Regions from separate parts of the Pseudoalteromonas aquimarina genome, predicted to be linked through region 1. Evidence: predicted binding sites of a transcription regulator. Region 1 holds the regulator's gene; each other region holds the start of a gene.
The links. Region 1 encodes sigma-54, which starts transcription at its own class of promoters, with help from an activator protein. Its sites were predicted from a motif close to GTTGGCACGNNNNTNGNNT; they were not measured.
Positions count from the first base shown of each region.

Region 2: a site for sigma-54 is predicted at 1,077-1,095, ahead of AAEU29_RS08180 (BON domain-containing protein). Genes of this name have one in related genera too.
Region 3: a site for sigma-54 is predicted at 6,210-6,228, ahead of AAEU29_RS20150 (TorF family putative porin). Genes of this name have one in related genera too.

Region 1 covers NZ_JBMMUG010000005.1:96,256-107,308, forward strand. The annotation lists gene AAEU29_RS13640 (MlaC/ttg2D family ABC transporter substrate-binding protein) at 1-394, opposite strand, end outside; gene mlaD (outer membrane lipid asymmetry maintenance protein MlaD) at 415-930, opposite strand; gene mlaE (lipid asymmetry maintenance ABC transporter permease subunit MlaE) at 941-1,720, opposite strand; gene mlaF (phospholipid ABC transporter ATP-binding protein MlaF) at 1,713-2,522, opposite strand; gene AAEU29_RS13660 (calcium/sodium antiporter) at 2,685-3,668, shown strand; gene AAEU29_RS13665 (KpsF/GutQ family sugar-phosphate isomerase) at 3,678-4,640, shown strand; gene kdsC (3-deoxy-manno-octulosonate-8-phosphatase KdsC) at 4,637-5,209, shown strand; gene lptC (LPS export ABC transporter periplasmic protein LptC) at 5,209-5,760, shown strand; gene lptA (lipopolysaccharide transport periplasmic protein LptA) at 5,825-6,280, shown strand; gene lptB (LPS export ABC transporter ATP-binding protein) at 6,277-7,002, shown strand; gene AAEU29_RS13690 (RNA polymerase factor sigma-54) at 7,082-8,578, shown strand; gene hpf (ribosome hibernation promoting factor) at 8,601-8,888, shown strand; gene ptsN (PTS IIA-like nitrogen regulatory protein PtsN) at 8,890-9,348, shown strand; gene rapZ (RNase adapter RapZ) at 9,364-10,215, shown strand; gene AAEU29_RS13710 (HPr family phosphocarrier protein) at 10,225-10,497, shown strand; gene mgtE (magnesium transporter) at 10,620-11,053, shown strand, end outside.
Region 2 covers NZ_JBMMUG010000003.1:44,827-55,879, reverse strand. The annotation lists gene AAEU29_RS08185 (mechanosensitive ion channel family protein) at 1-865, opposite strand, end outside; gene AAEU29_RS08180 (BON domain-containing protein) at 1,132-1,701, shown strand; gene AAEU29_RS08175 (nuclear transport factor 2 family protein) at 1,917-2,273, shown strand; gene AAEU29_RS08170 (EAL domain-containing protein) at 2,421-3,527, shown strand; gene AAEU29_RS08165 (hypothetical protein) at 3,681-4,409, shown strand; gene AAEU29_RS08160 (hypothetical protein) at 4,464-5,102, shown strand; gene AAEU29_RS08155 (hypothetical protein) at 5,137-5,367, shown strand; gene AAEU29_RS08150 (response regulator) at 5,549-7,498, opposite strand; gene AAEU29_RS08145 (response regulator) at 7,508-7,954, opposite strand; gene AAEU29_RS08140 (sensor histidine kinase) at 7,947-9,437, opposite strand; gene AAEU29_RS08135 (histidine kinase) at 9,443-9,649, opposite strand; gene AAEU29_RS08130 (sigma-54-dependent transcriptional regulator) at 9,665-11,050, opposite strand.
Region 3 covers NZ_JBMMUG010000011.1:14,863-25,915, reverse strand. The annotation lists gene AAEU29_RS20180 (AsmA family protein) at 1-156, opposite strand, end outside; gene AAEU29_RS20175 (aminotransferase-like domain-containing protein) at 216-1,637, opposite strand; gene AAEU29_RS20170 (GNAT family N-acetyltransferase) at 1,725-2,768, shown strand; gene AAEU29_RS20165 (N,N-dimethylformamidase beta subunit family domain-containing protein) at 2,832-4,304, opposite strand; gene AAEU29_RS20160 (GNAT family N-acetyltransferase) at 4,421-4,804, shown strand; gene AAEU29_RS20155 (hypothetical protein) at 4,910-6,076, shown strand; gene AAEU29_RS20150 (TorF family putative porin) at 6,268-6,942, shown strand; gene AAEU29_RS20145 (aldo/keto reductase) at 7,049-7,927, opposite strand; gene AAEU29_RS20140 (fumarylacetoacetate hydrolase family protein) at 8,041-8,694, opposite strand; gene AAEU29_RS20135 (tetratricopeptide repeat protein) at 8,709-9,143, opposite strand; gene AAEU29_RS20130 (alpha/beta hydrolase-fold protein) at 9,210-9,848, opposite strand; gene AAEU29_RS20125 (ABC transporter permease/M1 family aminopeptidase) at 9,971-11,053, opposite strand, start outside.

The DNA of each region.
Region 1 (11,053 bases):
GGGCAAATTCAACTTCTTGACCACGGTATTGCGTAAAAATACCTGCGTATGATGTAATCAAATACTCGCGAAATACATCGATAAAACGCTTAAGGTTTTCGATTTCTGCTTTTTGCTCTTCTTTATCTTTGATATTTCGTACTTTAGAAATATAACTACCAAGTACACGCTGCGCCGCATAGCGATAGTCGATATAAGGCAGTAGCTCTTCTTCAACAACCACTTTTAAATGGTTTTTATCTTGTTCAATAATCGCTTTATCTTGAGTGATTCGTGCAAAGGTATTTTCTGCAACTGTTCTCACCATTAAATACGGATTACTTTCGTCCACTTCTTTCGCAAAAGACACACATGACGTAAGTACTAGTAAAGTCGCAATTAAAAATTTCATCATCTTAATTATCACAATCCCAATTAATCGTTGCTTTGGTTAAATAAGAACTGACCAATTAACTCTTCAAGTACCAGAGCTGATTTTGTATCAGTAATAAAGTCACCATCTTTTAAAACTTTCACTTCTTCGAGGCCAAACATTTCGCTTAGTTCATCCTCACCGTTCATATCTTTATGAGCAAGAACACCGGGGTTAATTCCCAAATATTGCTCACCCAAAATACCTGACGTTAATATATTGACCGACGTTGTCTCGGTAAAATTGCTATATTCTGTCGCAATTTTCATGTGTACTACAGGCACATAGTCCGTTGGATCTAAATTTATTGCTTCAACACGACCAACCACAACACCGCCTACTTTAATCGGCGAACGTACTTTAAGTGAGCCTATGTTGTCGAATTTTGCATAAAGGCTATACGTATCACCGTTTCCACTCATGCCTGCATTGGCTACTTTAAGTGCAAGCATCACAATTGCAGCAATACCTAGTGATACAAAAAATCCCACTAAAATTTCTATTTTCTTTGAATTCATTTTTTACCCTTTACGCGCCAAACATAATTGCTGTTAGCACAAAATCTAATCCCAATACTGCCAATGATGACTGCACTACAGTTTCTGTTGTAGCTTTACTGATACCTTCTGAGGTTGGTACACAATCGTAGCCTTTATAGAGTGCAATCCATGTGACAACAAATGCGAATACCACCGCTTTAATTGCCCCATTTAAAATATCTTTTTCGAACGACACCTGTGCCTGCATAATTGACCAAAAACTGCCTGAATCAACACCAAGCCAATCTACCCCGACAATGTGAGCACCTAAAATCGCGACCGCAGAGAAGATCATTGCAAGCAATGGCATACTAATCATTCCAGCCCAAAAACGTGGCGCAATAACACGCTTAAGGGGGTCAACGGCCATCATTTCTAAGCTTGTTAACTGTTCTGTCGCTTTCATTAAGCCTATTTCAGCAGTTAATGCACTGCCTGCTCGGCCCGCAAATAGCAGTGCGGTAACCACCGGACCTAACTCACGTAATAAGCTAAGCGCTACTAGCGGCCCTAAACTGTCTTCTGCACCATAATCCACTAATACCGTATAGCCTTGTAAGGCCAGTACCATGCCGATAAAAAGACCTGATACCAAAATAATAATTAATGATAAAAAGCCCACCATGTAGAGCTGTTTTATTAATAGGGGCGTACCTTTTTTGAAATTTGGCACACTAAAAATGGCACCTAGCAACATAAGTAGCGCGCGACCGATGCCTGCTAATGTATCTAACGTATTGCGGCCGATTGTTTGAATAGTATTAACCACGTTCGCTTCCCATTAATAAATCTTGATTGTATGGCGCAGCATCAAAGTGGAATGGTACAGGACCATCAGATAGCCCCTGTAAAAATTGTTGTACTAACGGCGATTCAGATTGAGATACCTGCTCTGGTGTTCCTTCGCCAATTACGCCCTTATCTGCCAATATCACAACGTGATCGGCAATACTCATAACCTCTGCCACATCGTGCGTCACAACAAGCGACGTAATATTAAGGGTTTGGTTTAGCGATTTTATTAGCTTAACCAACACGCCCATTGAAATCGGGTCTTGTCCTGCGAAAGGCTCGTCATACATGATTAGTTCAGGGTCGAGTGCGATTGCACGGGCCAATGCTGCACGCCTAGCCATACCACCCGAAAGCTCAGAAGGCATCAGGTCACGTGCGCCACGCAGGCCAACCGCTTCGAGCTTCATCAGCACGATAATACGAATAATCTCTTCGGATAGTTTAGTGTGTTCACGTAACGGAAAAGCGATATTGTCAAATACGCTCATATCGGTGAACAAAGCACCGCTTTGAAATAGCATACTCATGCGCTCACGCGCTTGATATAACTCGCTGCGTGACATATTTGGAATGCTTTCGTTAGCAAAAAGAATGTCGCCAGAATCCGGTTTTAGTTGTCCACCAATTAAGCGTAGCATGGTTGTTTTACCAATACCGCTTGGGCCCATTATGGCGGTTATTTTTCCTGTCGGGACGCTAAAGCTCATGTTTTGATAGATAATTCTATCGCCACGAGAAAAGGTAACATCCTTTATTTCAACTAAATTTTGCGACAAGTCGCTCTCCTAGAATTAATTGCGCAGTGTATTCTAAGCCTTTTGAAATTGTTGTGAAACCTATGAAAAAGTAAATATTTGTAATAACGGTTACAAAAGCTGTGTTTTAAATCAAGATTTGATATTATTTGGTGTTATCTAAATTTTGGTTTTTATTCAAGAATGTTGTTATCAATTGCTATTTTAATTGCAGGATTTGTCGGCTTAGTGTGGAGTGCGGACCGCTTTGTTTTTGGTGCTGCAGCACTGGCGAAGAATTACGGAATTCCAACATTAATCATTGGTTTAACGATTGTTGCTATGGGCTCTTCAGCCCCTGAAATGATGGTATCGGCTCAAGCCGCATTAGCGCAGCAAACGGACACAGCGGTTGGTAATGCTATTGGTTCGAACATAACTAACATTCTTTTAGTTTTGGGTATTACAGCATTACTGCGCCCACTGAATGTCTCTTCAACTACCTTAAAACGCGAAATGCCGGTTGTGATGTTCGTATCACTAGCAGCTTGGTATATTTTATCAGATAACTACTTAGGCTTTGGTGAAGGTATTGCCCTGATGGCTGGGTTTGTAATCTTTATTGCTGCCGTTACTGTTATTTCAGTAAAACAAAGTAAAGCAGCCAATGCCGAACATGATCCGTTTGTTGACGAAGCTTGTGATGAAGTGCCTGACAATGTCAGTACTCCTATCGCATTAATGTGGCTTGTTATTGGCATGGCCGTACTGCCTGTCAGTTCTCATTTTATTATTGATTCAGCTACCGATATTGCTAAATTATTCGGTATAAGCGATTTAGTTATCGGCTTAACCATAATAGCGATTGGCACGAGCTTGCCTGAATTGGCAGCATGTGTTGCTGGCGTGTTGAAAAATGAAGATGACTTAGCACTGGGTAATATTATTGGATCTAATATTTTTAACCTGCTCGCAGTGCTCTCTCTTGCCGGTATCATTAACCCTTCAAGTGTTGACCCTGCAGTATCATCGCGTGATATTTTAATTATGCTTGGCGCAACCGTGGCATTAATCGCCATGAGTTTAAGTATTCGTGGCTCACGTCGAATAAACCGAATAGAAGGTGGCTTACTACTAGTCGCATTTGTTGCTTATCAATACCTTCTTTTTTCATCAGTAAGCGCTTAAGGCCAACACATGAACTTTATTGCTCGCGGAAAACGTGTACTAGAAATTGAAAAGAACGCGATTGAACAACTCGCTCAGTATATCAATGACGATTTTAGCAATGCCTGCCAATTAATGTATGACTGCAAAGGTCGCGTTATTGTGATTGGCATGGGCAAATCAGGTCATATTGGTAATAAAATAGCTGCCACGTTAGCAAGTACTGGCACACCCGCATTTTTTGTGCACCCAGGCGAAGCAAGCCATGGTGATTTAGGCATGATCACCAAAGACGATGTACTGTTAATGATTTCAAATTCGGGTGAAACAGCAGAAGTCATAAACCTGATCCCCGTTATTAAACGTATTGGCGCTAAAATTGTTGGTATGAGTGGCAAGCAAAACTCAACCCTTGCCCAACAATCCAATGTACATATTTGCATCGCAATATCAGAAGAAGCATGCCCTCTCGGACTGGCACCTACAGCCAGCACCACGGCTACGCTCGCTATGGGTGATGCTATTGCTGTGGCACTTTTAGAAGAAAAAGGCTTTACCGCTGATGACTTTGCGTTATCTCATCCTGGTGGCAGTTTAGGTAAGCGTTTACTATTAATGTTAAAAGACATTATGCACCAAGACGATGCTTTACCGATTGTGACCGAAGGTACCACCATAAAAAATGCATTGCTTGAAATGACAGCTAAAGGTCTTGGTATGACTGCTGTTATCAATCAAGATAAGGTGCTTCAAGGGATTTTTACTGACGGTGACTTGCGTCGTATCTTAGAGCAACGCATTGATATACACGCGACAGCTATTTCAGATGTCATGACTAAGCAATGCACTACCGCATGCGAAACTATGTTAGCTGCTGAGGCACTTAATATAATGGAACAAAAGAAAATTAATGGCTTAATTGTGGTAGATCATCAGCAAAGGCCAATTGGTGCGCTCAATATGCAAGATTTACTAAAAGCAGGTGTTTTATGAGTTTAACGCCCTCACAACAGCTCTTTAACGAATTGTATGCTGAAACAACAAATGAAGTATTTAGCAAAGCACGCAACATCAAACTGCTAATTTGCGATATTGATGGCGTATTTTCAGATGGCCGTATCTACCTTGGCAATGATGGCGAAGAACTTAAAGCGTTCCACACGAAAGACGGTTTTGGTATTAAATCTCTTATAAATAGTGGCGTGCAAGTGGCGGTAATTACTGGGCGCAATTCAAAGATTGTAGAAAACCGCATGAAGAGCCTAACGGTTCAGCATATTTATCAAGGTCAAGAAGATAAAATTGTTGCCTTTAATCAATTAAAAGAATCGCTATCACTCAGTAACAACGAAATCGCCTACATTGGTGATGACAGCCCTGACCTGCCCGTTATGGAGCTTGTTGGCTTTGCCGTGGCAACCAATGATGCACACCCACTAGTTAAACGCACAGCCCACTATACAACCACTATGCTTGGTGGTTTTGGTGCCGTACGCGAACTCACAGACTTAATTATGTTGAGTCAAAATAAACCTCTTAGTCACTCTGGTACCAGTAGCTAATGTCTGCGCGCATCGCCCTTACAATACTCTTTACCATTGCCATGGTGTGGCTATGGCTTCCTTACTTTTTTGAGACAAAAGAGCAAGCCCCTGTGATCGAGCAAATAGCCAGTATTCCTGACTATATTGCTACTGATTTAAAACAAACAAATTTTAATGACGCAGGTGCAGTTAGCCATAAAGTTATGGCGAAAAAGATGTCGATGTACCAAGACTTAGGTTTTACCCATTTTGAAAAACCGCAATTTACCATTTTTTCAGAACAAGGGGTGTGGCAACTGACCGCCGATGAAGCCACACTTTATAACAATGAAAAACTTATTCTGGAACAAAACGTTGTTGCTAAAAGTCTGACAACTGATGTTATGCTCGACACTATAGAAGCCGCCAGCATTGAATACCTGATTTCAACAAAGGTGATGACTTCCGAATCAGAAGTGAAAATGACAGGTCCTGGACTTGAAATCAAAGGCCAAGGCCTCAATGCTAATTTAGAAGAACAAGTTATACAGTTAATCAACCATACAAAGACCACTTATTATGACCAATAAAATGACTAAATTAATGTCAATCGCCGGACTGGCTTTCACTTTGTGCATCTCCAGTGTCCAAGTAATGGCTGAACAAATTAAACTGAAGTTTCCATTGGAAATTGATGCTGATGAGCAGTCTGCTCGTCTTAAAGAAAATGTGGGTATTTTCCGCAACAATGTTCAAATTAAGCATGGCAATATGTCTATCACTGCCGATTATTTAGAAGCACATAAGCGCACCGAGCTTGGTGATAATCAACAATTACTGATCGCAAGTGGAAAGCCCGTTAAATTCTCTGCCAAGCAAGAAGATGGCTCTACGATAGTTGCAAGTGCAGAAAACATTACATACGATGTGGCTAAATCATTGTTTACCATGTCTGGTGGTGCCAAGTTCCAACAAAATGGCGACATGATGTCAGCAGATACCATCATTTACGATCGCGCAAATGAAACAGTGACATCTAAAAAGTCAGAAAACTCAAATAACCAAGTAAAAACCATCATTAATACGCAAAATAAACAAGGCGAAAAATGAGCACATTAATTGCCGAAAAGCTGGCAAAAAGTTACAAATCACGTCAAGTTGTTAAAAATGTTGGTTTAGAAGTTAAAGCCGGCAGTATCGTAGGTTTGCTTGGCCCAAATGGCGCAGGTAAAACAACCACGTTTTACATGATTGTCGGTTTAGTGCCGAGTGACAGAGGCACTATTCGTATTGATGATAATGACATTACATTACAACCAATGCATAGTCGTGCCCGTTTAGGAATTGGTTATTTACCACAAGAATCTTCGATTTTTAGAAAGCTTACGGTATACCAAAACATCATGGCGATCCTCGAAACTCGAAAAGATCTTAATCGTGTTCAGCGCGAAGAAGCGCTCGATGATTTGCTCGAAGAATTTAATATTGGTCATATTCGAGATTCGCAAGGTATGGCTCTTTCTGGTGGTGAGCGTCGCCGAGTAGAAATCGCTCGCGCATTAGCCGCAAATCCGAAATTTATCCTGTTAGATGAACCTTTTGCTGGTGTTGATCCTATTTCAGTGATAGATATAAAGAAAATAATTGAGCATTTAAAAAATCGCGGAATTGGTGTTTTAATCACTGACCATAATGTGCGCGAAACCCTTGATGTATGTGAGAAAGCCTATATTGTTTCTCACGGTGAATTGATAGCATCAGGTACTGCAGAAGAGGTTTTAAACAACCAAAAAGTTCGCGATGTATACCTAGGTGAACAATTCAGACTATAGTAATAATGAGTGTACTTTTTTACTGGAGTTGAATTGTTAACCAACAGCTTGAGAAATAAAGAAGGATTAGAATAATTACATGAAGCAATCGCTACAGCTTCGCCTTGGGCAGCAACTAACAATGACACCCCAATTGCAGCAGGCAATTCGCCTATTGCAGTTGAGTACGTTAGATTTGCAGCAAGAAATTCAAGAAGCCCTTGATGCCAATCCTTTACTTGAAGAAGACATTGATTTCAGTGATGACAATCAAAACAATGAAAGCACTGAAACCAGCAAAGATGATTCATCTTCTCACGATGAATATGACACGCCTGTAAGCCAATCAGAAATTGAATCTAGCGACGCCTTAAATAATGAAAATCTCTCTGATGATTTAGCTATGGACGTGTCGTGGGATGATTATATTAGTGCAGCACCAGTATCGGTTAGCAATGCACCCGCCCCTGAAAATGACACGGTTTACCAAGGCTCTACCAGCGAATCTTTGCAAGATTACTTAATGTGGCAATTACGTTTAACGCCGTTTAGCGACACCGACGAAATGATTGCAACAACCATTGTTGAAGCGGTTGATGATTCTGGTTATTTAACGCAAAGTGCCGAAGAAATTTTAGAAGCGGTGCAAAAATCAGAAGATCAGGAACAAATTGAACTTGATGAAGTTGAAGCTGTACTAAAACGCATTCAACTCTTTGATCCTGTTGGTATTGCTGCACGTTCACTACAAGAATGTTTATTGATCCAGCTCAACCAGTATGACAAAAATACCCCTTGGCTAAGCGAAACAAAAAGCGTAATCTCAAACCATATGGAACTTTTGGGGTTAAGAGACTATCGTACCATAATGAAGAAGGCCAAACTCAAAGAACCTGAGTTAAAAGAAGTCTTAACATTAATACATAGCCTTAATCCAAAGCCAGCTGAAAGCATCATTCATGAAGAGCCTGAGTATGTTGTTCCTGATGTTTCAGTGAAAAAGATTAAAGGCCGTTGGCGTGTTGAGTTAAACAACGACAGTATGCCGAAAATTCGTGTAAACGAGCAGTATGCATCACTTACCCGCTCTATGAAGTCAGGCAGTGATAGCCAGTTTATACGCAACCATTTGCAAGAGGCTAAATGGTTTATTAAAAGCTTAGAAAGCCGCAATGACACTTTATTAAAAGTAGCCAATTGCATTGTTGAACAACAACAGGCATTCTTTGAATATGGCGATGAAGCAATGAAACCGATGGTTTTAAATGATGTCGCCGAAATGGTTGAAATGCATGAATCGACTATCTCGCGTGTTACAACGCAAAAATACATGCATACACCACGTGGCATTTACGAATTAAAATACTTTTTCTCTAGCCACGTTAGCACGGAAAATGGGGGTGAGTGCTCATCTACCGCGATTCGAGCACTGATCAAAAAGTTAGTAGCAGCGGAAAATCCTGCCAAGCCATTAAGCGATAGCAAGATAACCGATCTACTAGCAGAACAAGGAATTAAAGTGGCGCGACGCACAATTGCAAAATATCGTGAGTCGCTATCCATACCACCGTCTAATCAGCGCAAGAGCCTGATTTAGACCATTTAGAAGGAAAATGCTTATGCAATTAAACTTAACAGGTCGTCACGTAGAAATTACTGATTCTTTAAGAGACTATGTCACTAACAAATTTGCAAAACTAGAGAGGCATTTTGATCACATTAATAACGTGCACGTTATTCTAGATATTGAAAAATTATCACAAAAAGCAGAAGCAACAATGCATGTTAATGGTGGCGAACTCTTCGCATCAACCGCACATGAAGATATGTATGCAGCAATTGATGGCCTAGTTGATAAACTTGACCGTCAAGTAATTAAACACAAAGAGAAGTTATCTCGCCACTAAAATGAAACTTACAGATATTATTGCTGAGGACTGCGCTAAAACCGCGGTCCTTTTTAATAGCAAAAAACGACTATTTGAATTTATAAGTGATCTTGCGCATCAACAAGCACCTGACATCACTTCTCAAGAATTTTTAGATGCCTTATTACAGCGTGAAAAGCTTGGTAGTACAGGTATTGGTAAAGGCCTCGCCATTCCCCATGGCCGCATTGATGGCTTACAAGATACCATCGGTTTTTTAATTGTAAATCAATCTCCTATCCCATTTGATGCAATTGATGACAAAGACGTCGATATTTTCGTTGTACTGCTCATACCAGAGCAAAAGTGCCAACAACATTTGCAGACTTTAGCCACTATCGCTGATAAACTAAAAGACAAGCAATTTTGCCGTCAGCTACGTCATGCTGAGAATAATCATCAGCTATATCAAATCATTAGTAGTGAAGCGAGTAACTAAAGTTAGGAGACTTAAGTGCAGCTTATTTTAATCAGTGGTCGCTCAGGGTCAGGAAAAACTGTCGCACTTAGGGTGCTTGAAGATCTTGGCTACTATGTTGTTGATAATATTCCGGTTAATTTACTGCCATCGTTAATTCGCTCAGTCTCCGACAAATACGACAAAATTGCCGTCAGTGTTGATGCTCGTAATATGACAAAAGAGCCAGAGGAAATTGAAGAGGTATTAGACTACCTGCCTGGCTTTGCTACGCCAACACTCTTTTATCTCGACAGTGATGATAACACTCTGATTAGACGTTTCTCTGAAACACGTCGCTTACACCCGCTTTCGCTAAACAATATCTCTCTTGAAGAAGCAATTGAAGCCGAGAAGAAGCTGCTTGACCCGATTGCATCTAAGGCCGATATTTTTATTGATACAACTGATTTAAGTGTTCATCAATTAGCTGATAGCATTCGTGAAAAGGTACTTGGTAAAAAATCAAATCAGCTGATTATTACCTTTGAATCTTTTGGTTATAAACACGGCATACCTAAACATGCTGACTATGTTTTTGATGCACGATTCTTACCGAACCCGCATTGGGAGCCACACTTAAAACCGCTAACAGGGCTTGATCAGCCAGTAATCGATTTTCTTGCTAATCAACCCGTTGTACATAAGTTTGCTTGGCAAATACAAACATTTATTGAAACTTGGTTGCCCCATTTAGAACGTAACAATCGCAGTTATTTAACGGTTGCAATTGGTTGTACTGGTGGACAACATCGCTCAGTGTATTTGGCTCAAACCCTTGCAGAAAGCTTCGCCAAGCATCATAAAAATGTAAAAGCGCATCATAGAGAACAAACCAAGTCATCGTAAGGGAAGAGCATGGCCATCGAAAAACACTTTTTGATAGAAAATAAGCTTGGCTTACATGCTCGCGCTGCAACCCAGTTGGCTAAACTTGCCATGGCATTTGATGCCAAGATAAGCCTAACTCAAGGTGAGAAAACGGCGGATGCCGATAGTGTTTTAGGATTGATGTTATTAGAAAGTTCCCAAGGGAAAGAAGTGTTAGTTCGCTGTGATGGTCCAGACCAAGATCAAGCGTTACTCGCCATTGGTGATTTAATTCAAGCTAAGTTTAACGAAGACGAATAAACTGCTAACTTAACTAAAACTTTTATCTGCAATAATGCTACAATAAGTTAAAATCAAGTTAACTCTATAAATCAAAGAGTTGCAACCATTCACTCCAACCATCAACAAATAATAGGGTGAACATGCCAGAAGCACTAGAACAGGATTATTCACAAACACAACTACATGAGGTCACAAAAGCCCTAAGTAGCGGCATGTTTGTGCACGTTCGCCGCATGTTAGCACATATGCCACCCTGTGATATTGCCTTGCTTTTGGAGTCATCGCCGCATAAAAGTCGTACCGTTCTTTGGCAGCTTGTAGATCCTGATTTACAGGGCGAAACCTTAGAAGAACTTTCAGAAGATGTACGTAACGGCATCATCGCGCAAATGGATCCTGCTCTTGTTGCTGCTGCAACAGAGGAAATGGACGACGATGATTTTGCAGAAGTACTGCGTAGCTTACCTGATACTGTCTACCAAGAAGTATTGGGCTCAATGGATAAAACCGACCAAGAACGTGCAACAGTAGTTCTCTCGTATGAAGAGGAAACTGCCGGTGCACTAATGAGCAC
Region 2 (11,053 bases), on a different contig from region 1:
AAGAGCGTCCACCTTTTGCATTAAAGTCCAAAGTACGAATAGGGAATGGAATAAGAATGTCGTTTTTCTCGAGTGTTTTATGAATTGTGGCAATGGCTTTATGTCGCATTTCCATAAAGCCGATTTGGCCAGGGTAATCAATCCAAAACCACACTAGTAAATTAACCGAACTATCGGCAAATTCACTGGCATAAACGGCGGTTTCATCTTTATTTATAACCCCATCGAGCTGATTTATTGCGCTACAAATTACGTCACGTGCTTTATTTACGTCGTCGGCATACGAAATGCCCACAGCTACTTCAATGCGTCTTTTAGCGAGGCGCGAGTAATTAAGTAGCTCATTTTTAAATAAGGTTTTATTGGGCACAATGGCGAGCTGGCCGTAGAAGTTTTCAATTAAGGTATTGCGTAAATTAATACGCTGTACAGTGCCAAAAGTGTCTCCTGCTTCAATAATGTCGCCCACTTTGAAGGGTTTGCGAATGCCCATAACAATGCCTGCAATTAAGTTTTCGGTCATATCTTGGAATGCAAAACCAATCGCCAGACCAATAATACCTGCACCTGCCAGTAACGACGCCACCGCTTTTGACAACCCCATAATATCGAGCGCAAAAAAGAAGCCCACAATAATGACCACCATGCGACAAATGCCAGTAATTAGACCTGCAACTTGCGATGACTCAAAAATGCGATTGAGTAATTTTTTAATCCATACGGATAGCCATTTCGCGAGCAGCAAAAAGACAATAAAAATCAGCAAAGCAATCACCATGTTAGGTAAATTTTTGATGGTGATTTCAAGCCAGTGAGTGAGCTTTTCATTTATTAAAGACCAAAATTTTTCCAATGTAATCGACATAACAACTCCTTTATAAAGTAATAACGTTATTACGCAGGTTGTATGCCATGGCTCAAAAACAACCATGCACTAAAGGGTTGCTTTGTTTTGGTGCTGAAACGCTTTCAAATTTATGTAAAAAATGCCGGAAGATTTTTCACGGTAGTTGTGTAAAAGCTACATTGCTGAAAATTAGTTTGAATTTAAGTTTTTGATATTTATGTAAAATATAGTTGGTATGCGAAATGCAAAAAGTATATCGAACCCAGCAAAAAAGGAAATTTATTATGAATCGTACATTAAACACACTTGCACTAGTTACTGTATTATCAACCACTGCGCTTTCAGTAAATGCGAAAGAAAACAAGTGGGAAAAAGAAGCCAGCGATGCATGGATTGATGGTAAAGCTGAAGCCACATTGCTGTTTAATACTCACCTAAACTCGTTTGATATTAATACTGACGTTGATAAAGGTGTTGTAACACTGACGGGTAAGGTTAATCACGAAGTAGACAAAAAGCTTGCGAAAGAGCTTGTGATGGGCATTGATGGAGTAACAGAGGTAGATAACCGATTAACGGTTATTCCAAATAAAAACAGCAAATCAGAGCAGCAAGAGAGCAAATTAGAGTCTGATTTTGTTGACGCAAAAATTGCAACTGTAATCAAAACACGCCTACTGTTTGATACTGACATTAGCGGCACCAGCATTGATGTTGATGTTGAAAAGCAAACAGTAACCCTTACAGGTGAAGTAGATTCGGAAGCTGAAAAGCAGTTAGCAATTAACATTGCTAAAAATGCAGACGATGTTGAAACAGTTAAAGACGAACTTCGTGTTGTAAAACAATCTTAATTAAACCATTTTTACTGCATTTTTAAAAAGCACCTTCGGGTGCTTTTTTGTTGTTTGTTGCACTGTTTATTGATTCGCGCCGAGCTCCAGCTAAAAAGATACTTTTTGTACCCGTTTTTCAGCGTAATTAGACGAAGGATAAAATCTAATATGGCGGGGAGTTGTTTTCTCTGATACTAATATGCGCTCTCGTTTTATTTAATAAGAGTGTTAACGTGACAAGTGCCGAATTAATTGTTCAAAATCAGCTGGATGCATACAATAATAAAAACCTAGATGCTTGGCTTAATACATACGCTGAAAATGCAATTCAGTTTTCAACGGATGGTGAGGTATTGGCATCAGGGCACCAGCAAATGCGCGAAAATATGCGTATTCGGTTTGCCGAGCCAGATTTACATGCAGCGCTAATAAACCGCATTGTGTGTGACAATGTGGTTATCGACCACGAACTCATTACACGTAACTTTCCTGAGGGAAAAGGCACAGTCGAAATGTTGTGCATTTACCATATTCACAATAATTTGATTCAAAAAGGGGAGTTTAAAGTTTTTAATAAGCAATTGATTTAAAATTTGTTATTAAATAATAAAAGGGAATTTACACGTACCGTACTGGTCGTTTTACTGTGTAAATACGTATGTTTGCTCTAGTTATTGTTAAACCATTTTCAAATTTCTGCCGTATAGCTAACACATGGCTAATTTAGGATATGGACAATGTTTTGTGCAGATTGCGAGCGAATTGAAAACTACCTTTTTGATAAAACAACGTTTTGGTTATTTTTGCCCACTTTTGAGAGTGTAAATAAAGCTATTCTTTTTTGTGGCAACGGAAATTACCCCGCAGCACAAACAGACTCACACAGCATTCGTGTTGAGGTAAAAAAAGAGCAGGTAAATCGTTTTTTACTGGGGCTTTTTGGTGAGTTTGAGCCTAATGAATTAAATGCTTCTAAAATCACCACAACCGATGGTGGCGAGCCTACATTTAGCGATATTGGCCGAATTGTGCCAGCAAGTGTGCTTATTAATCGCTTAAACAGCGAGTGGATTATTCAAGCCATAGAAAATCATCGTTACGAAACGCACTTTCAGCCGATTTTTTCATTAGATGAGCAAGGCAACCCTTCGCCTTTTGCATTTGAAGGTCTGTTTCGCATTAAAGATGAATTTAATAATATTGTGCCGCCATCACATGCGTTTAAATTAGCAGAAGGTTCTGACTTACTTTTTTCCCTTGACCTAATAGCGAGGCGCTCAGCGGTAGGACATTTTAGAAAGTCAGGTTTAAACGGCAAATTGTTTATAAACTTCAACCCTTCCAGTATTTACGACCCATCGTATTGCCTACGAGCAACAGCCTCGGCCATTAATGCCTTAGGTATACGCCCTGAAGATGTGGTTTTTGAAATTACCGAAACCACAACTGCCTCAGATGAATCGGTAATGCGTGGCATTTTAAACTTTTACCGCAATGCCGGTTTCGGTGTGGCATTAGATGATATTGGCTCGGGATGGTCTGGGCTTAACATGCTGCATAAATACCGCCCCGATTACGTTAAAATCGATATGGATTTAGTGCGCAACTTACATAACGACCCTTACAAACAAACGATAGTTAAACACCTTATTCAACTGGCGCACGATAATGGCACAAAAGTAATTGCAGAGGGTATTGAAAGTGAAGAAGAGCTGGCAATCCTACAAAGCTATCGTGCTGATTATTACCAAGGGTTTTTATTAGCTAAACCGCAATTTTATGCTTCAACCTTAAGCCAAGAAGAACAAAGCCAAATCGATAATACCTTAACGGGTATTAATTAATTTGAATATTTAATGGGGTTTGAGGCTTATTTTGTTTACTAATTTCTTTTTTGCTAAGGCTAGATTTTAGAAATAAAAAGAACTTTCGCGATTATTCTTTGTTCCGTTATATACTGGCGATAACTATTTTGCTGGTGTGCCACAAGGAATTTTATGCGCCATAGCCGATTACTCGTTTCTTTTTTATTGTCTTTCACTTGGTTGTTACTTGCCACAGGCTGTGGTGAAAGCTATCAAGAGCTGGTTGAGCGTGAAAAAGAGCAGCAAAAAAGTTGGCCATCGTGGCCTGAGTTTGAAGCTGCTGTACCAAAGCCAGATTGGTGGCATTCGGTGCCGATTAAATATTTAGATCCAATGAATTATACGCCCGAAGAAATGAAAGCGTATCATGATAAAAATACCGGCATTGATAAATATAAACGCGACTTTAAAGTACTTTACGCCCGCATGTTGAAAAATCGCGGCAATGATGTGCAAGAGATGGCGGGGTTTTTAGGCCGTGGCACAGTGGATGAGTTTTACCCTTTGTACGCGTTTTATATTACAAATTACATGCATGAAACCTGGCAAAGTGAATACTGCGGCCAGTGTAATGATGCTAACGCCGCGATAAATATTGGTACGCAGTGGCTTCACCGTTTAACAAAAGACGGCGAGCTCACCCGCGCACAGCACGTTATTGATCAGCTTTTTGAATTAAAATACGACAGAGCCATTCCATATCAGCGCTACACCTTGATCCGCGCATATCGCAATGTGTTATTAAAAACCCACAGCCGTGAAGATGCTTACGCGATTTTAAAACCCTACATTGTTGATAATATAAAGCTTGCTGAACAAGCGAACGATCAAAAAATGATCCAGTGGTGGATGAATTTATAAACACAACTTAAATTTGCGGTAGTTTCACTTATAAATAATTTAAAACGACTTTTGATGAAACCAAATTACGAAAACTACAGTTATAAATCACTCTTAGAAGCGTTAAACAGCATAGATAAAAACGCTTATCCAGAGCGCGTGGTTGAAATTAAGTCTCGCATACAGCAGTGGTTTGAAACCGCTGAATTTAATGCTCAGTATCAAGATAATAATCTTGCTATGGCTTTGTTTGTTTTAACGGTAGGTCTTATTGGGGTTTATGGTTTTTTATACGGTAACCCGCACGATATCAGGCGCTACGGCGGGCCGATACTGTTGGCGACTTTACCGTTTATTTACTACTCTGGTAAAAAGAAATTTAAGGCTCATCAAAAGGATGTGTGTAAAATTGACCAAGCAGGTGTTTTTAGAATAGAAAAAAACACTGAAAATACCATCGCTTGGCAAGACGTAAAACGCGCAGGGTTTGTAATTATAAAAGGCAACACAAGGGTATGGTTTGAAGATCAAAACCAACATCGCGAAGTTTGCGTCGAGCTAAACTTGTTTGATTTAGATAGTACCGAGGTACTTGCTTTTGTAAATTATAAAGCCAAGCAATATGGCTTTGAACTATTTGAAATTGGTGGATTAGGCCAAGAAAAAGTGGTTATCCCAGCAAAAAATTCACAAAAGATAGAAAAGCAGATATAGTCATTTTTCATATTGTTTATAAGGACATTAACACATGAATATTAATGCAACACTGATTGGTGAGTTAGTTGTTATCTCTGTTTTAGTTGTTGGTTTTTTGAGTTTTTATTTAGGAAAACGTAAAACCAATTCGCCAAAACTCGCTGCGCTTATTGGCGTATTACTTTCATTAATTCCACCGCTTGGTTTTATTTACCTTGCTGTATTGGTTTTAAAGGATGATATAAACCAAAACAACCCAAGCGCTAACAAGGCAATGGGCTAAAAAACAGTAAAATTTTAGCTGCATAAGTGGGCTCTGAATTACTTAAATAATCCGTGCCCATTTCGCCAATACTTAAAGCTGTTTGATTCGTTATTTTTTCTCTTCTCAACTGATTGAATCTAAGGAAAATCAATTTTTGCTTAATAGGCTATCGCTGAAATAAGTTTTCAATTTAGGTTTGTTAAATCACGTTTTTAAGGTCGTTTAACGATACCGGTTTTAAAATGACATGTTCAATTTGATGTTCTGCAAGTTGCTCTGCTGGTGGCTCGCTGCCACTGACAATTACTAAATTCGCGTCGCAATTATGTTCTCGAATTATGCTTGCAAGGCTTAGCCCTGAACCATCACTTAAGTTTAGATCAAGGCAAATGGTGTCGAATTGGCTATCGTGTTTAAGTAGCTCAACACACTCGCCATAACTGCCAACGCCAAGCACTTCACAGTCAAGTGATTGCAATAATAAGCACATTAAATCACGGGCGTTTTTATCATCTTCTACCACTAAAATGCATTTTTCAGAGCGATTCGCAAAGTTTGAAGTTGCTGCGTTTGAGGTTTTACTTGGGGTATTTTCGAGGTGTTTTTGCAAAGATTGATAAAGCAATTCGGTGTTTATCGGTTTAGTGATAATGTCATCAAAGCCAAGTGCCAGCAATGTATCAATATTATCTTTTTGTGCCGCAGCGGTAAGGGCAATTATCGGCGAATGAATATTCCGTTCACGCAGTGCGATTATGGCTTCTTTGCCACCCATCTCAGGCATATGTAAATCCATAAAAACAATATCAAATTGCTGCTGTTGGCTGCTGAGTAAATCAACCGCCTCACGGCCATTGTTTGCACAAGTAACACAAGCGCCAGTACTTGAAATAATATTATTAAGCAGGGTTTGAATTTCAGGTAAGTCTTCCACAATAAGCACATTGCCAGAGAGAGTGGGTGCCAAAGTGGGTGTTTGTGTTTTTTGATTAAGCGCCAAGTCTAAGGGCTGGCAAGTATCAATGTGCTCGCCTAAATGAATAGAAAAGCTAAAAGTACTGCCTTCACCTAACTGTGACTGCACATTTATCTCGCCGCCAAATAATTTAACTAAGGCGGCGCTGATTGCTAAACCAAGGCCTGCACCTTCTTTGGTACGTGTGATGGTATCTTGTATTTGTTCAAACGGTTTAAATATTTGCGTTAATTTGTCATTGGCAATGCCAATTCCGGTGTCGATAACACTCACTTTTAAATGGTATTGAGTGTTCTGCTTTAAAAGTTCAAACACCACATCTACTTTGCCCTTAGGCGTAAATTTTATGGCGTTATATACCAAATTTATCAAAATTTGTTTTAGTCGTTTTGCATCTGTGTTGATGGTTTTTGGTAAATCACCTTTAGTTATTATATTGAGCGCAATGCCTTTTTTGGCCGCCTCCATAGAAAATACACTTTGTAGGTCGGCAATCAGTGGCCCAAGCGCCGTATTTTCTTTTTCAAGGGATAAACTGCTGGCGTTTATTTTCGATAAATCCAGCACATCGTTTAATAGGTTAAGTAAGTGTTCACTGTTGTTATGGATTATATCTAACTCTGGTTTTATTGTGCTGTGCTGTTGGTTTTCGCGAAGAAGTTGAGTATAGCCAATGATTGATGTGAGCGGGGTGCGTAACTCATGGCTTAGGTGCGCCATAAAACGGTCTTTTGCGCGGCTTTCTGCTTCTGCTTTAAAGCGTTCAAGCCGCTCGCTTTCTAAATCTCGGCGCGATAAAGCATACAGTATGGCACGTACAAAACGTGGGCTGTTTATTTCTGATTTTAATAAAAAGTCATCCGCCCCAAAAGCGAGGGCTTGGGCATCTAAGTTTTCATCAGACTGCCCCGTTAGCATCATAAAGGTCGTGCTGAGCTTGAGCGATTTCGCTACTTTTAAAATCGACAAGCCTGTATGGGTACCTAATTGGTAATCTAAAAAGCATAAATCAAAGTGTTTTTTGGCAAGCAAATCTAGCACGCTTTGATAATCGCATAGCCAGGTCACATCAAATTGATAATTAGGAATTTGCTCTAGGTAATCAACTGTTAGCAGGTAATCATCTTCATCATCTTCAACCAATAACACCTTTACTTGATTTAGCTTTTCCATGGGATTTCCTTACGGTAGCTCGACGATTTCAATCCAATATTTGCCCAATTGTTTCATCAGTTCAACAAGCCCTTCAAACGTAACTGGTTTAGTTATGTAAGAAGCGGCGCCTAAGTCGTAGCCGCGCAGTTTATCTTCCTCTTGCTTTGAAGTGGTTAAAATTACTACGGGAATAGCACGTAAATGCGGGGTTTCTTTAATGCGTTTTAGTGCTTCGCGGCCATCCATTCGCGGCATATTTAAATCGAGCAAAATAATGCTTGGGCGCGGGTATTTTTGGGTGTCTTCAAATGGCGCTTGGTTATTTAAATAAGCTAATAATTCAACCCCATCATTTACGAAATAAAGGTTATTTAAAACGCGGCTTTCCTCAAGCGCATCCTGCGTCAGTAGTCGGTCATCCTCATCATCATCGGCCATTAAAATATTGATGCGCCTAACTTCTTGATCAAGCATTGTGTTGTTCCTCTATATTAAATGACGTTGCCAATACCGGTAATACCAATGTAAAAGTCGCGCCTTTGTTTACTTCACCCTGTGCAGTAATTTGCCCGCCATGACGTTCCACAATACGGCGGCAAACAGATAAACCTATGCCTGTGCCTTGGTATTCTGTGCGACTGTGCAAACGCTGAAATGGCGTAAATATTTTTTCGCTGTAGTTTTGCTCAAAGCCAATACCGTTATCTGAAATGGTTATTTTTAACCAATCACTGGTGATGTCTTCTAGGTGGGTGGCTGGCGCTTGGTACTGCTCCACCTTAACGCTTACAACTGGTGGGTTATCTGGTCGTTTAAATTTAAGTGCGTTAGACAGTAAATTTAAAAATAATTGGCGCAGCTGACTTTCATCACCTTTAACTACTGGCAGCGTGTCGATGTTAATGTGTGCTTCAGATTCAGAAATAGCAATTTCTAAATCATCTATCACGCCATCTACCAAGGCGTCTAAGTTGACCTCTTTAAACGCTTTACCTTTGGTGGTTACGCGCGATAGTGCCAATAAATCAGATATTAGTAATGACATGCGCGCAGCTGCGTTGTCCATGCGCAATAGGTAATCTTTGCCTTTGTCGTCAATTTTATCGTTATACAGCTCAGTGATACGTGCTGAAAAAGCCCGAATTTTTCGTAGCGGTTCTTGTAAATCGTGCGAAGCAATAAACGCAAAATCTTCTAACTCGCGGTTACTGCGGCCAAGCTCTTCAGCGTACAGCTCAAGTGCTTGTGTGCGCTCAAGTACCTTTTCTTCAAGCAGTTCGTTACTTTTCTCAAGTTCTTGCGCGTTTTCTTTTACGTTTCGTAAGTGTTTAATTAATAACACTAAAAAAAGGCCACTAATGACAATGCTAATAACGGCAAACCAAATAAGGTTGGTTTCAGAGGCAATGCGCGCATTGTTTAATCGTGTTAGCAAGTGATTACGAATAACGGTTTCGTTATCAATAATTTCTTGGTAAATGGTACGTAAATCTAAATTATCAATTTGGATGTCTTTTAGCAGGCGTTTAGGTGGGCGATCGGCATTTGTTTGAACATGACGAATACCTGCACCAACTAGCGCAAACTTGGCTTCGGCATAACGTACAAAATTATCAATACGGGTCTGCTGAATGCTGCTTTCTGAGCGAATATCGCGAGCTTGTTGTAAGCTTTCTGAAAACTGCTGTAACGCATTTTTATAAGGGGCTAAATCTTCTTCTAGCAAGGTAACTAAATAAGCGCGCTGACTTGATTCGGCATTTAAAATATCTATGTGCAAGCGGTCAATCGCCAACATCACATTAGACGTATTTTGAAAACTCTGCTGAATTGTTGCAATGTCGCGGTTATTTTTAAGGCCAACAAAGGTAATTGCGCCAATGCCAAGCAAAATAATAGAAAAGGCACACCAAGCAAAGCCAATACTATGAATGATGCGATTTAAAAATGCGTTCATGTGGCTCACTTAGCTCGCTCAGAAATAACTTGCAGCAACTCACTACAGGCTTTTGAAGCGGCAATTATTTTATTAGCGGCATCGCAAATTTCAGGGTGCTTAGCTGCATCTTCGCTGAGAATTTTAATGATCTCGGCATGCATTGAAATATGGTTTAGTGGTTTTCTCGCATCGTGCACTAAGGTGTTTAGTTCATCGTTTGAGTTTGTCATTGTTACTCCCATGGATTATTGCTGTGGCTCGTCGTAGGCATTTAGTCGGTTATAGAGCGTTTTGGTGCTGATCCCAAGCAGTTTAGCTGCCAATGTTTTATTGCCAGCCACGGATTCAAGTGTTTTATAAATAAGCTCTTTTTCGACTTCTTCTATGGTCTTACCTACATCAATTTCAGGGGCATTAACTATTGGCTGTTGGCTAGCGTGTGTTACTTGTGTAGCACTTGGCGCTAACTGTGTTTGCACTACTGTGCCCGCAAACGGCGAAGGCTCAATTTTATCAATATTGATACATTGCTTAGTTGGCTCCGCCATAATAAATGCGCGGTGAATACAGTGTTTTAACTCACGAATATTACCCGGCCAATGATGCGCATAAAGAACCTCTTTGCTGCTTGGTGAAAATTGATACTGCGTTTTGTATTCTTTATTAAGCTCGGCGAGAAAAAAATCGCTTAACAGCGCAATGTCTTCTTTGCGCTCACGAAGCGGCGGAATTTCAATTGGAAATACCGCTAAGCGAAAATAAATATCTTCTCGCAGCACTTTCTTTTCGGCAATTTCAGCCATGGTGCGGTTGGTTGCCGACACCACGCGGCAATTAACAGGGATTTGTTTGTTACCGCCAACACGAGTTACCTTTTGCGTTTCGAGCACGCGCAATAAGTTTGGCTGCATATCAATTGGCATTTCGGTAACTTCGTCTAAAAACAAAGTGCCGTTTTCCGCTTGTTCAAACACCCCTTTTTTCTGTGCTACAGCCCCTGTGAATGCGCCTTTTTCATGGCCAAATAGCTCACTGCCAATTAAGTCTTTGGTGATTGCACCACAGTTTACTGACACTTGTTCACCTTGGCATTGGCTGGCGTTATGAATGGCTTTTGCCACGATTTCTTTACCAACGCCACTTTCGCCAATCAGCAAAACATTGGCGTTGGTTTTAGCCACGCGCTCAATCATGGTAACTAAGTTTTTTGCAGCAGTTGACTCACCAATTAAGCAGCCAAAATGGCGCTTAATGCTTGTGTTAGCGCTTTTATTTGAGGTGTTTTCTTTAAATAAAACGCCTTTAACATCGTCGGCTTGAATAGGCTTTGTTAAATAGTCGATTTGCTCATCACACAGTGACGCAATCGCAGTTTTTACCGAAGGGTGGCCAGTAATTAGCGTAATATTAACGTTAATGTTCTGGCCGCGTATAAAGTCGATAAGGTGAATGCCGCTACCATCTGGCAGCATAAAGTCTAAAAATACGTGATCAAAACGTGTGCTTGCCAGCCATTCTTTTGCTTCAGCAATACTCTGTGCGGTGTAAACTTCACAGCCAATGTATTCGAAAATACGCGCACCCAGTTCACTAAATTCGGTGTCGTCATCTACCAATAAAACTGTTTTCATACT
Region 3 (11,053 bases), on a different contig from region 1:
CTCACCTTTAATTTCAAGGGTGCGCCCTGTTGTTTGTTCAACAGATTGTGTTACTTGTTTAAAAATATAATCGACTGGAATAATAAATGGCAGTGCCACTATTAATGCAACAATACCCAGTAATAGAAATCCGATAACTTTTGCGAACGTTTTCATTGTTTGTCCCTTATTTCACATCTATCGCTACTATAGCTAAGGCCCATTGAAGTTAAAACCTAGCTTGCTAAAAATAATAAGGTTTCTTCAACTAGCACGTTTAACCCTTGAACCATTCTTGGCTCCCACGGCAAGGCAAAGGTGATCCGGAAATAGTTTTCAAAGTCATTATTTGCTAAAAACATCTTTCCCGGTGCAATCGCAACATTGCGTTTGATTAAGCGCTGAAATAGAAGTTCAGAACTTTTTCCTTTAGGCAATTTCAACCAAATACATGGACCACCTTTAACAACCGCTACATTTAAATAGGGATAAAGTGGTTTTAACACCGCATTTGTTAAACAGTACTGCTGCCACATTTGTTTGCGCAACCTTGCCAAAAGTTTACGATATTCCAATGACGTTATCATTTCACACAACATCATTTGGCTAATCATGTCGGGTTTCTCAACTGTAATATGTTTGGCAAACGCACACATATCGACACATTGATGACATACCATGTAACCGAGTGAAAAACTAAAGCTTACGGTATCGGAAAAATCACCAATACTAATTACGGGTGTTTTATGGTGACTTTTTAACAGGTGCAAAATCGATTTTGGACGCTGCCCAGAAAAATAAAGCTCGCCCCTATCGTATTCGATTAAAATCACATTGCGCGATTGCGCCCAAGCTATTAATGCTTGTTTATTTTCATCACTTAGTAATCGACCTGTTGGGTCATTAAAGTTCGGATTAAAAATATACGCATTAAATGGCTCAGAGAGAAATGCTTCATCTAATAAAGCTATCTCTTTTGAATAGTCGACTTGCATTGGCACTGCCACTGTTTCGATTTGCAACTGTTGCAAATTAGCATTAATAAAAAATGAGCTAGGCGCTTCAACTGCAACTTTTTTATGTAGTAAGCCTAGAGAAACCAGAGCTAAATTTAACGCATCGCTGCGACCATGCGTAATTAAGATATTCTCGCCACAGAGTAGTTCGGTATTAAACTCCAAATGCTTAGCCAAAGCATAACGCAGATCTGGTAACCCCAACTCAAAATTGTCCTGCTGCAACCGAAAAGGTCTTTTTGAAGATGCTTTTCGATAAAACTTATTAATAATCGCTTCATTATCCAGCACCGTTGAGGGGCCTGTACACGACAACGGCAAAATAGATTCATCATTAAATGAATATTGAACCGACTCAGCAAGCGATAGTGCATTTAAGTCACGTTTGTTAATCACCTTGTCACCAAAACCAAACAGTAAATCACTATTTTGTTTTGTAACGAAATACCCCGATTTTGCTTTCGCTGTTACTAATCCAGCCAATTCTAATTCAGTTAACACCTTGGTCGCTGTGCTAATCGACACATTATGCTTTTTGCTCAAAGCTCTTACGGATGGCAGCTTGTCCCCACTAACGAACTCACCCGAAGAAATCAGCTGATGATAATAATCGGTCAGTTGGCGATATTTAAAATGTAGCATCTGTACCCTAATAAAATTCAGAAACTGTATCTGTTATGCATTTGTGGCAAAAACTAAGATTTAAAGCAATACAGTATAGGAATAAAAATGAACATATTAATCGAAACACCACGACTACTAATGCGGCAATTCACAATCGAAGATGCTGAACAAGTATTCAAATTTAGCAGTAATGAAGAAGTCACTCTTTATACTGGAGACGCAGGTTGGGTAAACACCCTAAGCGATGCCGAAAATATTATTCGCAATATTTGGCTAAAAGAATATAGCCAGGTTGGTTATGCACGCTTTGCCTTGATCCTAAAAGAAAACAACCAAGTTATTGGATTTTGTGGCTTAAAATACGAACCCGAGTTAAATGCACCTGATATCGGCTACCGCATGTTGCCAGAATATTGGGGCAAAGGCTTGGGCATGGAAGCAAGTCACGCAGCACTTGAGTATGCATTTAACCAACTTGGCCTTTCTTATATTGTTGGCGAAGTAGATGTTGCTAATACCGCTTCACATAAAATACTTACAAACCTTGGTCTTGTAGAGCAGAAACGCTATGAAAAATGGGGTCATCACCTTATTCATCTAAGTATTGATAACTTCCCTGAAATCAAAACTGACAAGATCACCTTAGTTCAACAAACACAAGCGCAAGCCGAGGCTGTTTACCAGTTATTTTCAAATCCAAAAGTGTGTGAGTTTTACGATTTACCCGTTATGAGCGACTTAGCAGAAGCCAAAACACTTATTGAACAAGATGAACTAATACGTAGACAAGGTAACGGGCATCGCTGGCTAATAAAATGCAACACGCGCCAGCAATTTGTTGGTAGCTGCGGTTACAAATATGATTTTTGCACACGCACAGCGAAAATTAGCGTCGAAATCCACCCCGATTTCTGGCAACAAGGTTTCGCATCGTGTGCCATAACCACCATGACAAAATGGATGTTTTCCCATGTTGCCTCATTAAATCGAATTGAAGCTGAGGTATTACCAGAAAACACAGCGTCAACTAAACTATTTAATAAACTTGGCTTTCATTTAGATGGTGTGATGCGTGAAAAAGGCGTTTGGAAAAATAAAACTCATAACCTTCAAGTTTTTAGTAAACTCATTAATAGATTTACTAGCTAAAGTAACTTGATAATATTAAACTTTTAGCGCCTCCAAGAACACCTCTGGAGGCACTATTATAAATTAACCGCAGACGGCACCTTTAAATTTTTCTTCATGCGGCGTAAGGTATTGTGTTTCAACTTCAAGAATTTGATATTCAGGACTGAAAGGCGACATGTCGTTGTAAAGTATCTCAACACTATTACTCAGTACTTTCTTAAATATGTGTTGTGTACTATTTTTAAACCCTGCACCCGCAGCTCCATTCGAACCAAACTGCAACATGTAACCTGAGTTAGTAGTTCTTTGAGCAGCATGAATTGTTCCAAGATTATGACCGTTTCTATATCCCCAAGTATAAGCTAGTATTTGAACTTTATGTTGTTTTATCAGCCCATAGCTAGGAACAGGATAGCCTGTTGAATCAAAACCTAAAATTGGCACACCATCAAGCTCATGGTTATGACTTAAGTCGACTTCACTACACAAACCTATTGAAGTATCTCTAAAAATCGGAGAGTTTGGTTCGACCACTTTCATTGGTTTTTTAATATTTTTGTTCCACTCATCAGCATCATTATAACCGCCATATACAAAACTTCCGCCAAGGATCGTATAAGCTGGCTTACCAACGTACTGTAAGTTAATTGTTTCCTTACCTGGTTCTTCAAATTCAGTTTTGGCTTTATATGTAATAAGACTACCTAATTCACTATAACGGGAATGCCACCAAAGTATATTCCCGCCAGCAACAATTGCATGCCTTCCACTGTCTAAATATGCTTCTAGATTATTAACGGCATTCAAGGTCCAATATTCATTGTGACCTGGAACAATTAAGACTTTGCTAGAATCAATGAAATGTGATGTCTCGAGCTCCTTATCAGTTATGTAGCCTATACTTTTGTATTTTTTTTCTAAGTCATCCCGAGACCATACTAAGAAATCTTCCATAAGCATAAGAACATCCTTAATCCAACTATCTGAATTACGAATTGGTCTGGAAAAGCTTAGTTCAGGTTCTCTTTTATGGATTAATCCAGCGTTATCTTTACAATTATATGAACTTCTTCCCCCTGCACAAGAATAAGCATTCATTGTATTGGTCGGAATGACTATAGTAATTTCCGCTGATTGTTCAGGAAGTACAGTGAACATAAAATCTCGATTTCCATTTAAGAAATATACACCAGACTTCATATTTGAGGGCACTTGATAAGTTACAGAAACTTCGTATCCAAACCCATTTTTCCATGGTTCTGAATTATGAATCGTTTGCGGAGACACAATAGCATCAAATCGATCTATCTCTTTATCCATTATATCTAATATTGTGATATAACCCTCTTTCATTTCATTGCTGTTCAAATGCCAAGATATTTTCTGACCAGGCAGAACACTGTAACCATACCCGCCATTCACAGATGGATATCCATCAATTAAATAACCTTTTAGGGATATATCTTCAGAGGTTTCAGTTGAGATTTGTTTACTATCTTTATCACCACATGCGGTAAGTAAAACAATCGAAAGTATAAATAATAGAGCTTTCATAATAGTCCGTTATATTAAAAAAGCCCAGATTCTACAGAATCACAAAAACACACGCAAGCAATTGATAATTGAACACTTTTTAGCAACAATGGACACCTAACAGATACAAAAAGCTTATTGAGCAAGATGAGCTAATACGCAGACAAAGTAACGGGCATCGCTGGCTAATAAAGTGCAACACGCGCCAGCAAATTATTGGCAGCTGCGGTTACAAATATGATTTTTGTACACGCACAGCAAAAATCAGCATCGAGATCCACCCCAATTTCTGGCAACAAGGTTTCGCATCGTGTGCCATTACCAACATGACAAAATGGATGTTTTCCCATATTGCCTCATTAAATCGAATTGAAGCTGAAGTATTACCAGAAAACACAGCGTCAACTAAACTATTTACTAAACTTGGCTTTCATTTAGATGGTGTGATGCGTGAAAAAGGCGTTTGGAAAAATAAAACTCATAACCTTCAAGTTTTTAGTTTACTCAGGCGTGAAATTTAAGAAGTCAATATTGCATCAAAATTAGATCTCAGTATGATCCACAGCCCGCTCTGCGTAACGCTTTGCAGGATATTGTTAATATTATATTGGGGTCACTTACTAATTATGAAAAAATTGCTTACGTCGCCATCGAAAATGCCACTTTCTGAAGTGGAAGCAAACATCTACCAAAACATTTTAAAACTTATTCCAGATGTTAGCCTTAACTTAATGGCCGTAAAAGTAAGTAACCATCCTGAAGACTTTGCTGGTTGGTGTTATGAGTTAATTGATGTAGTAAGCAAACGCATTAATTTTGATCTACTTGAACCAAACCAGCTGCCAATTTTAAAGAAAATCCAGCAACAACTAGAAGCTGGTATTAGCATAAGCCAAATCAAAACGCTACGTATCACACCTTGGCCTGTAGTGTTTAACTCAATTCAACAAAATAAAGAGCGTATTGTTCTGGATGAACAGCTTGAGTTACTAAACTACATAGCAAGCATTCGTGAAACCTCGCTGGTTGATATGATCGAAGAAGATAAACTGGCATTTGCAGGTAAACACACCACAAAACACGATCCAAGCGTCTATAAATTTGATGTTGAATGGTTTGCGTCAACCAAAACAGCAAAAGCACTGCACAATGTGATTGCCACCAGCTGTACTGACTTGAATGAAGCGCTTAATCATATTCCGCTTGAAGGTGACATCACTTTTGAAAACTACCTAGACTTTGTTCGCGGTTACATCACTGCATTTGCAGCAGTAGATAATGAAAAAGCCACACTTGCACCAGCAACACGTTTGCTAGCTATGCGTCGACCTGATTTTTTCACACCAGTAACCGCTGCTAGCCTTGATATTTTATGCCAAGCATTTGGTTTAGTAAGATTAAACAACCAAGATTTTGACCGTTACTGGCACGACATCGTTATGGCAATTCATAAGCAACCTTGGTTTATCGCCGCAACACCTGAAGCTGAAGAAGAGCAACTTCTTTGGCAATACAAAGCATTAGTACCGTGTTGGTTTGCTTATTATGGTGATGATGCGAAAGAAAACTCAAACTTTTACAAAGCTCTTCATAAACCAAAACGCGCAAGCTCGGATAAATCAACGGGTCGCAAGCGCGGCAAAGAATCAGCAGAAGCATTAGTTGACCGTGCGTTAGCGGCAGAAGATATGCCACAACATATTAAAAATATGCGTGATTCAATTGTTAAAGAAGTAGCTGCTGGTCGTGGCGTTGATGAAACCATCGCACTGATGCGTACCATTTTCGGTTAATCGCAAAACAAGGTGCGCAGTTTTTGTGCACCTTGTGATTTTAACGCACCGTGTTAGTGCATTTTTTTCACATCCTCATCTTGCCAAATTTATAATTTCCTACTAGTACTTTGATATTCTTAAACTTTTCAGTTTAGGCACAAACTTTGTTAATGGATAGTTAACTCAGCGCTACAATATTAGGAATTATTATGAAAAAACAATTACTCACAACTCTCACAGCTACGAGTATCGCCTTTTTCTCAGCAACAAGTTATGCAGAAGTAACAGCAAATGCAGCTGTATCTTCAAACTACTTATGGCGTGGTGTAACGCAAACTAGCGATAACGCACAAGTGTCTGGTGGTATTGATTACAGCCATGAATCTGGGTTTTATGCGGGTACATGGGCATCAAATGTTGATTTTGGTGGTGATAAGCCAGGTTACGAACTCGATTTTTACGCGGGTTTTGCCGGAGAAATGGGTGAATTTGGTTACGATGTGGGTTATGTATATTACGCATACCCAGATGCGGTTGACTCAATCGACTTTGGTGAGCTTTATGGTGCCCTAAGCTGGAATTGGCTAGAAGGTAAAGTAAGTTACCTTAGCAATGCACAGTCTGGCGCAAGCTCAGAAGAAGACTTACTCTACGTAGAGCTAAACGCAACCTTCGAAGTACTTAACGAAACCGAGCTAACATTCCATATTGGTAATTCAATGGGCGACACTGTAACAGAGTGGTTTGGCGAAGATGACAGCTACATTGACTACGGTGCCAGCATTGCAAAAGGCGGCTTCACTTTTGGTGTGGCACAAACAGATTTAGATGCAGATGACGACTTAAAAGTCTATGTTGGCTTTGCCATGGACTTTGAACTCTAAAATTACTCCAACTTGCTACAACTAAGGGTGCTTGACGGCACCTTTATTTCGTTTGTTAAATGTATGCTGACTACTAATAACCAGCACACAATGTCCAAGGCTAAGTTTATGGCACACTGTGACCTGTTGATGCTTGCCAAACGCGATACCATTGCTCTCGACTCAAACGTACTTTGCTCGCCGCAACTGCCGATTGAATACGAGCTAACTTTCCAGTACCTAAGATTACACTCGGTTGACATGGTAACGTTAACAACCACGCGTAAGCTGCTTGGTCTTCACTATCTAACCCAGTTTCTTCGGCAACACTTTGCAGTGCAGATCTAACTCGCTGCGCTTGTTCTGTTTCGGCAAATAAACCGCCACCAGCAAGAGGCGACCATAACATAGGTGATATTTGATGCTGTTGGCATAAGTTAAGCGTACCATCTTCAAGTGCCTCCATGTGTAACGGCGACATTTCAATTTGATTGGTTACTAACTTAAAGTCCAAACGCGACTGCAATAACTCAAACTGTGAAACAGTGAAATTAGATACACCGAAGTTAAGCACTTTGCCTTGTGCTTTTAGCTCACAAAAGGCGTCTGCAACTTCATCCGCATGCATTAAATAATCTGGACGGTGAATCAATAACACATCAAGGCGATCGGTTTTGAAATTACGCAGTGATTGTTCTGCCGAGGCAATAATGTTTGCTTTGCTTGAGTCATAGTGTGCGGTTTTGCCAGCAAAGCCATTTTCAGGCCACGCAGGTTTAATACCACACTTAGTAATGATCTTAAGTTGATCTCTTAAATGAGGTGTTAATGCCTCACCAAAGAGTTTCTCACACTGGTATTGACCATAGATATCCGCATGGTCAACCGTATCTATGCCAAGCGCTAACAGTTGCTCAATGAATTGCGCTAAAGAAGACCCGCGCTGTTGCCACTCATCTAAACGCCAAAAGCCAGCTACAAACGACGGTAATTTAAATTCTTGCATATGATTCCCCTGATTTAGATAAGCTTATTGTAAAGTGTGGCCAAACTTAGCGCATTGCTTCGCATACGTTTTCAGGAAAAAATAATGTTTTTGCATGAAATAAAAACCGCTTTCTAAGCGATTGTGCAATTTGCTAACGTTTCGCCATTAAGAGATACACTCAACTTGTCTTGAATATTAAGCTTACCTACGCCTTCAGGCGTGCCCGTTAAAACAATGTCGCCAGGCTGTAATGAGAAATACCTAACAATTTCAGACAGCAGCTGTTCAATTTTAAATATCATCAAATTAGTATCACCTGCTTGGCGAAGTTCATCATTAATCGAGAGCGAAAATTCACTGTGCGTTAAAGCATTTTCCGCTAGCGGTACAAAGCGCGACACTAGACAGCTTTTGTCGTAGGCTTTTGCGCGCTCCCACGGGTGCCCTTTCGCTTTCAGTTTAGCTTGCTCATCACGTAACGTAAGATCAAGCCCAACACCTAAACCAGCAATACAAGACTTATAATCTGCAATATTGCCCTTATTGAGCGGTTTACCAATTAACAACATTAGCTCCGCTTCATAATGGTGCTCACCTAAGCTATGGTCTAACGCCACTTCCCCTTCTGCATTTACAATACTACTCGCTGGTTTTAAAAAGAGTAACGGCTCTGTAGGTACGTCATTACCGAGTTCTGCTGCATGGGCAACATAATTGCGACCCACACAAACTGCTTTGCCTATAGGGAGTTCAATAACCTCACCGTTATTCCATAAATACATCATTTAAAATTACCTTTTTATAGTGCTTGCTGCTGCGCCTTAAGTTCAGCTAAATAACTTGCTTGCCGCTTTTTATGCCAAGTGAGCATACTAGCTGCTAGGCTCACTGCCTTTTCTTGTAACTCAATGGCTTTGTCAATTTCTTTACTTTCCGCATAAGCCTTGGCTAAGTGGTGATAAGCATATGCATCTTGCGGATAAAGCGCTAATGCTTGGTTAAACACCTTTTTAGCCAATTCAGGCGATGTTTCTAACAAGTGAAACCCTAAAGCATTAATTGACGATTTTGGTGAGACTTCAAAACCGAACTTTTCAGTTGATAGACGCTTATAATGCGCAACAATAGCATCCACACCTTGCTTAGCTATTTTTGATTCAGGTGCCAAGCCGTTATGAATCTCATCAAAGATCTGTTCTATGCCATACGCAGTAGATAATACCGGTAACGACATAAAGTAATGCTCTTTATAATTTTGATATTGCCATTGTAATGATGCGGGTGCGTTTGCACTAATTTCTTATTTTAATTGTGAATATCTATGCTGCTGATGATCTTCTTTTATTGTTTCGCCATGGGTAAACAGTAAATAACGTGGTTTATCATTTAGCTTGGCTAATTTCTTACCATAGCCCTTTAAAATATTGACTTGCTCTGGGGTGAGCTCTGGGCTAATCACAATATGTGCATTAAACAAGTTTGGTTTATTCACTAAGCTTGAAAGCACCACAGAACCATTCACCCTAAAGCCACTAAAAATACGAAAGCCGTTAGTACGGTATTGTTTATCAATTTCTGGCACTAATTGGGCTTCAAAAAAATCGAGTAAAGGCGTTGTTTTGCCTGTAGCGTCAAATAACCGTCCTACTGGGTTACCGTATTCAGGTGTCACAATAATGGTTTCTAACCAAGGCCATTCACCATTATGACTCATCCAATCATGCATACCCGTTAAATAACTTTTGGCATTAGGGTGAAAGTCAAACATCAGCACATAGCGTTTATTTGGTTTTTGCGAATAGCTTTTTGGCAACTGCACATTAAATTCCAGTGGCTGCTCAAACCGCTGGTCTGCAATTGTAAGAATAACTTGCTCTGCTTTAACTAACGTACTTAGCGATGCCAGACCAAGCATCAGATAACATATTAAAAAGCGCATAATCTCCCGTTATTTTCAAAGTAGAAGTTAATCCAAACTACGGGATAACGTTATTCAAGTAAACAAAAAAGCCTTATCAGCAAAACTGATAAGGCTTGGTAAGTACATATGAAATATAAGTATTAAAGCTTCTTAATATTATCCCCGCTATCGCGGTCTATGAGCTTCACAAATGGGTCAACACCGGCGAACTTAGGTAATTCTTTTACTTTCAGTTCGATAATGTTTTCACCTGATTTGATATCATGTTTTTGTAAGTAAAGAACCGTGTTATCCGCTGATAAATCCTCTGGGTCTGCACTGAATAAACCAATATCGACTTTATCACTAAACTCCACCTCAGTTTCTTTACCTTTGCTGTCAGCACGGTTTAGCTTGGCATCAATGGTGAGAGTTACTGTGTATAACCCATTTTCATCTGGCTGATCTGCAACCGCAACTTCCGTGGTTTTTAAATCGTATAAGCTGATGTGTTCAAACAAGTTACTTACAAATTGCTTTTCGCTGTCAGTTGCGTCTTGTGAAATGTATGCCATTAAATCAAGCGTTGTTGGGTAAGGCGTGCTCTGATACTTAAATTCCGCTAAGAAATCTGCCAAAGCTTTATTTAAGCGAGTTTCGCCTAGGCGATCTTTTAGCGACATCATTACCACAGAGCCTTTACGATAGTGAATGTACTGCTGGTTTTCACTGCGCATAAACGGCATTTCTTCAAGTGCTTCGGTAGTACGGCCACGTAAGTAACGGTCTAGCTCGTATTTTAAGAACTTACGGATTTTCTCTGCGCCATATTTCTTCTCCATTACCATTAACGCACTGTATTGCGATAATGCTTCAGAGATAATTGCGCTGCCTTGTACATTTGCCGCACCCACTTGATGCCCCCACCATTGGTGAGCCACTTCGTGTGCTGTAACATAGTAAACAGGGTCAATGTTTTCAGGGTCGCGTAAGTCAGTAATAAAACCAATTTCTTCTGAATACGGCACCGTATTGGCAAAGCTCTGTGCAAATGAGCGGTAACCTGGGAACTCAATAATGCGCATTTGTTTATGCTGATAAGGGCCAAACGCTTCAGTGAAGTAATCAATCGAGTCTTTCACCGATTCAATCATACGATCCACATTCATACCATGCGTTTTATGATAGTAGACCTCGATATCAATCCCGTTATAGTTTTCCTTTTTCGCTTCTAAGCGCGCAGA